2 linked regions of the Persicobacter psychrovividus genome follow. The protein of the gene in region 1 interacts with the protein of each later gene in a pairwise test. Links are inferred from orthologs where the notes say so. Each region holds a gene or a part of one and is shown in the gene's direction. Other genes may lie near its edges.

What was found.
Region 2: the proteins of sucC (region 1) and sucD interact in binary tests that used the Escherichia coli proteins (3 or more experiments, as listed by UniProt). The link is inferred for Persicobacter psychrovividus from one-to-one orthologs.

The regions. Positions count from the first base shown.
Region 1 is NZ_AP025292.1:967,357-970,248, forward strand. Bases 24-2,891 are described here. They hold sucC (ADP-forming succinate--CoA ligase subunit beta), read left to right. Parts: upstream 24-796; coding sequence 797-1,987; downstream 1,988-2,891. Other genes in these bases: AABK40_RS04400 (ABC transporter ATP-binding protein), read right to left, coding at 24-628; AABK40_RS04410 (SixA phosphatase family protein), read right to left, coding at 2,095-2,595. Outside these bases: more of AABK40_RS04400, read right to left, coding at 1-23. UniProt on the Escherichia coli protein: Succinyl-CoA synthetase functions in the citric acid cycle (TCA), coupling the hydrolysis of succinyl-CoA to the synthesis of either ATP or GTP and thus represents the only step of substrate-level phosphorylation in the TCA.
Region 2 is NZ_AP025292.1:2,642,003-2,644,890, reverse strand. The notes cover bases 10-2,873. They hold sucD (succinate--CoA ligase subunit alpha), read left to right. Parts: upstream 10-931; coding sequence 932-1,816; downstream 1,817-2,873. Other genes in these bases: rny (ribonuclease Y), read right to left, coding at 1,970-2,873; AABK40_RS11205 (hypothetical protein), read left to right, coding at 10-677. Also shown: more of AABK40_RS11205, read left to right, coding at 1-9; more of rny, read right to left, coding at 2,874-2,888. UniProt on the Escherichia coli protein: Succinyl-CoA synthetase functions in the citric acid cycle (TCA), coupling the hydrolysis of succinyl-CoA to the synthesis of either ATP or GTP and thus represents the only step of substrate-level phosphorylation in the TCA.

The DNA.
Region 1 (2,892 bases):
TGGTCAATTTACGGTCGGTCATATCTGCCAGCTCGGGGTTGTGAGTTACGATCACGAAGGTCAGGTCGAGCTCATCACGCAATTCAAAGAAAAGTGCGTGCAAGTTCTGAGCGCCAATGCTGTCGAGGTTACCCGAAGGTTCGTCAGCAAAAATAATGTCCGGCTTGTTGATCAGTGCCCTGGCCACTGCCACACGCTGTTGCTCACCCCCAGAAAGTTCTCCCGGCTTATGGTTCATTCGGTGTCCAAGCCCAAGACGATCGAGCAGGTGCTGTGCTTCAAGTTCTGCGGTTTCTTTATCAGTACCAGCAAGAAAAGCGGGTAAACAGACATTCTCTATGGCAGAAAACTCCGGCAACAGGTTATGGAACTGAAAGATAAATCCAATCTTCTGGTTTCTAAACCGTGCAAGCCCATCTTTGTTCAGCTGGCCAATTTCCTGATTGGCAATGTACACTTCACCGGAGTCGGCATGGTCGAGGGTTCCGATAATTTGCAGCAGGGTGCTTTTTCCTGCGCCCGATGCACCTACTATAGAAACGATCTCTCCTTTTTTTACCAGCAGGTCCACCCCTTTGAGTACCTCAAGGTGGCCGTATTTTCGGTGAATATTTTTAGCTTTTAACATTTGCCTTAGTGCCTGTTTTATCGTGATAATTACTCACTTGTGGTTCAGAAGCTACAAACATATAAAAAATTCAAGCTTTATCCTGTTTCCTTGCGGGGCAAATCTTTGGTAATTTTCCTCAATTAACTTACTTTAGTTGAAAGACAAGCAAATAATAACCCAACAACCATGAATATTCACGAATATCAAGCAAAAGACATATTAAAAAGCTACGGCGTGGTGGTTCCTGCACAGAAATTGGCAGAAACTCCCGAGGTGGCTGTCAATGCAGCACGTCAATTATTTGAAGAAACAAAAACGGCTGTATTTGTTTTAAAAGCGCAGATTCACGCCGGTGGCCGTGGAAAAGGCGGCGGGGTGAAAATCGCCAAAAATGTGGAAGAGGTGTATCAGTTAGCGGACCAGATCATCGGGATGCAGTTGGTGACTCCCCAAACAGGCCCTGAAGGGAAAAAGGTCAACAAGATCATCGTTTCAGAGGATGTTTACTACCCTGGCGCATCGGAGCCTTCAGAAATTTACCTGAGTGTACTGCTGGATCGTGCCAAAGGCTGTGACGTTATCATGGCATCTACCGAAGGTGGTGTGGACATTGAAGAAGTAGCGGAACAAACGCCGGAAAAAATCATTAAAGAGTGGGTTGATCCTAAGGTGGGTTTACAGGCTTATCAGGCAAGAAAAGTGGCTTTCGCTTTAGGCTTGGAAGGTTTGGCACTGAAGAATATGATCAAGTTCATTACCAACATTTATAAGGCTTACCGTGGAATCGATGCTTCACAGGTGGAAATTAACCCGGTATTGAAGGCCTCGGATGATGCAATTATTGCGGTGGATGCTAAGATCAACCTGGACGATAACGCTTTGTACCGTCATAAAGATTTTATTGCTTTGCGTGATGAGTCGGAGGAAGATCCTTTGGAAGTGGAAGCTTCAAAATCGGGCTTGAACTACGTGAAGCTGGATGGTAATGTAGGCTGTATGGTGAACGGTGCCGGTTTGGCAATGGCCACCATGGACATGATTAAGCTTTCAGGTGGTGAGCCTGCAAACTTCCTTGATGTTGGGGGTGGGGCAAATGCACAAACAGTAGAAGCTGGTTTCCGCATTATCCTTCAGGACCCGAACGTTAAAGCGATTTTGATCAATATTTTTGGTGGTATCGTACGTTGTGACCGTGTAGCAAGTGGTGTGGTGGAAGCTTACAAAAATATCGGCCAAATTGATATTCCGATTATTGTTCGTCTTCAGGGAACAAATGCTGAAGAAGGAGCGAAGATTATCGAGGAGTCCGGTTTGCGTGTGGTTTCTGCTATTTTACTGAAAGATGCAGCAGATTGCGTTAAAGAGGCATTGGTATAATCGACCATTATAATTACAATAAAAGGCTGATACTTGAAGTTATCAGCCTTTTTTTTATGCTTTTTTTCTATCAGCGGAAAAGAGAATGTTCTGGTTTAAACACGCTTTTAAGAAAGCTCATTAATCACCTCGATCAATGTGCCTGTGCCTTCCGATACTTCCTGCCAGTGATCCACCTCAAGGCTTATTTTTATCACACCTGCCGGCTGAAGAAAGGGCATTTCTTTGTTGGTCAGGACTTCTGCAAGATGCGGCAGCCCAGGGTAATGTGCCACAACGGCTAATGTATTGACTTCCTCAGGGGCACTGCAAATACTTTGCAACAAGACCCGTGGCGAGGCATTATACAACTCTTCGCTATATTCAATTTTATTCATTGGCCAATCGAACTGTTCCGCGATCAGCTTGGCGGTCATCTCAGTTCTAAAAGCAGTGGACACCATCAGGTGGTCAAAAACACAGTTTTGCTGTTTGAGGTGTTCCCCAAGCTTGGCGGCTGAACGAATGCCATGTTGTGTGAGCGTTCTTTTGATGTCCGGCTCATGATAATGAGCTTCCTGTGCTTCTGCATGTCTGATCAGCAGTAAAGTCTTGGTCGTGTTCTGCATATAGTAATAAATAAAGCAATCTGTTCAATGAAGGAATACGCCCATTCCTCTTTCTTTAAGATAGCGGATTCCTAATGCGAAATAATCTAAATTTTTGATTATTTAAAGTGGATTTAGGAATAGATTTCTACCTGAGGCCGTTATTTTTTTTCAAACAGGAAGAATGTTGGGATGTTTTGCGTTTTCAAATAGTTGATAATCAATAGGTTCTAATTAAAGGTTTATAGGTTGTTTTAGCTTAAAAATGGACGTAATTATTTATTTTTTTTAGGCAGAGGGATAATTTTCTCTTGTATT
Region 2 (2,888 bases), 1.7 Mb from region 1 along the record:
TCCGCACGGCGGATTTAAGCTACAATGCTTATCTCGAATACCACTTTTTCACCAAAGAGAAACCCGGCTTCACCCCTTTTAATACGATGTCCCATTTGGGGAGAAAAGGACGATTTCTGAACCTGGGAGCAGGATTCAGATACGATGGCGGTGCTATGGGGTATATTGAAGAAGGGAGTGATTTCAGTGCGGAAAATGTAAAAACCACAGGAAGCCTGGCCACTGCCATAGACCTTTTCTATGAGGAACCGATGGCCAAAGGGGCTGTCCTGAATTTATATGGAGCCTTTTACCGTTTCGATTATGGTCCCAACTACCTGAATACTATTGGGGTGATGAACCCCGGTATTTCTGATGGGTCTGCTCTGCCACAAGGCGCGGGAATCTCGCAATATTATTTGGGAACGGGGAATGTAGGCTATTTGAATGCAGCCTATATTCTGCCATTTACTATTGGTGAGGTTGGGCGATTGCAGCCTTGGGCAGCACTTCAGTACAAAGACTTTGAGGGGCTTAAAGATGCATCCATGCAGTATGATATTGGTATGCACTACTTAATCGTAGGGCATAATATTAAGCTGTCAATGGCTTATTCTACCAGACCTATTTACAATGAAAACATGGAGCTTGATTCAAGCAAAGGACTTTTCATTACCCAGATGCAATTCCGATTCTAAGTCATTTATTACATCTTGTAATTCAATGGGCTACTCAATTTTTGGGTAGCCTTTTGTTTTATTTAAAACCTTTCTGCTTGACGTTGTCTATTTATAACAGATGATTTGATGATGATAAGGATCCCTCATAGCTTTATATTTCTTTTAATTATTGAATTAATCTTTTAACTTACTATAAGATTGTGCAGGTCGCCGCTTTTTACAGTGGTTTTAACTTGTTCAAATATCGACATCAAACTAAAAAACATAAACTCATGAGTGTACTTGTAAATAAAAACTCAAAAATAGTAGTACAAGGCTTCACTGGCACAGAAGGTAGTTTCCATGCTGGTCAGATGATTGAATACGGCACCAATGTGGTGGCCGGCGTAACCCCAGGAAAAGGAGGAAGCACACACCTTGAGAGACCCGTTTTTAATACCGTTCAAGAAGCTGTGGATGCAACCAGTGCGGATGTATCCATTATTTTTGTGCCCCCAGCATTTGCAGCAGATGCAATTATGGAGGCTACAGCAGCAGGTATCGGGGTAATCATTTGTATTACAGAGGGAATTCCTGTATTGGACATGCAGGCGGCAAAAGCTTATGTGAAAGAAAAAGGTGCGACTTTGATCGGGCCAAACTGCCCAGGAGTTATTACACCTGAGGAAGCTAAAGTAGGAATTATGCCTGGCTTTATTTTCAAGAAAGGACGTATTGGCTTGGTTTCAAAATCAGGAACCTTGACCTACGAAGCGGCAGACCAAATAGTAAAAGCAGGTATGGGTATCTCAACAGCAATCGGTATTGGTGGTGACCCGATCATCGGAACATCAACCAAAGAGGCTGTGGAGTTACTGATGAACGACCCGGAGACTGACGCTATTGTGATGATCGGTGAGATTGGTGGAAACTATGAAGCAGAAGCCGCTCGTTGGATTCAGGCGCAAGGTAATCCAAAGCCTGTGGTAGGTTTTATTGCAGGGCAGACCGCACCAAAAGGTAAGCGTATGGGACATGCTGGCGCGATTATCGGTGGGGCTGATGATACCGCAGAAGCAAAAATGCGCATTATGGCTGAATGTGGTATTTCAGTGGTACAATCGCCTGCAGATATTGGTGCAGTGGTTGTTGAGGCGCTTTCAAAAGAAGAAGTTTAAGAAGTCATATATTAAGTTTAAGATTAAGGCCATTTCATTTGAGATGGCTTTTTTTGTGCCTGGTTTTTCGCTGTGGTAGCCTTGCCATATTTAGCCAAAAAAAATCCCCTTCAGCATTTCGCTAAAGGGGATTTAAGGTGTTTTATACTTGGCCTATTTTGCGTAGGCTACAGATCTCATTTCTCGGATAACAGTTACCTTAATCTGACCTGGGTATTGCATATCTTTCTCAATTTTCTGAGAAATCTGATATGACAATGATCCTGCGTGATCATCAGTTACTGATTCAGAATCTACCAACACGCGCAATTCACGACCCGCCTGAATAGCGAAACATTTGTTGACGCCTTCAAAGCTCATCGCCAGTGCTTCCATGTCTTTCAGACGCTTGATATACGACTCCATGACTTCGCGGCGAGCACCAGGACGAGAGCCAGAAACGGCATCACACGCCTGAATGATTGGCGCAATCATGGTGGTCATCTCCATTTCATCGTGGTGAGCACCAATGGCATTCACAACATCTGGGTGTTCCTTGTATTTCTTGGCCAATTCAGCACCTAACACTGCGTGTGGCAATTCTGGCTCTTCAGGCCATACCTTACCAATATCATGCAGCAATCCAGCACGTTTTGCCATTTTCGAGTTCAAGCCAAGCTCTGATGCCAATGTAGCACAAAGTTTAGCCACCTCGCGAGAGTGCTGTAACAGGTTCTGACCATAAGAGGAACGGAAGCGCATGCGTCCAACCAATTTGATCAGCTCTGGGTGAAGACCGTGAATCCCTAAATCAATACAGGTACGCTCTCCGATTTCAACAATCTCTTCTTCAATATTTTTGGTTGTTTTGGCAACAACCTCCTCAATACGTGCAGGGTGAATACGTCCATCAGCAACCAATCGGTGCAACGACAAACGAGCAACCTCACGACGTACAGGATCGAAACCTGAAATGATAATCGCCTCAGGGGTATCATCAACAATGATTTCCACGCCTGTTGCGGCTTCCAAAGTACGGATATTTCGACCTTCACGGCCAATAATCTTTCCTTTGATGTCATCGCTTTCGATA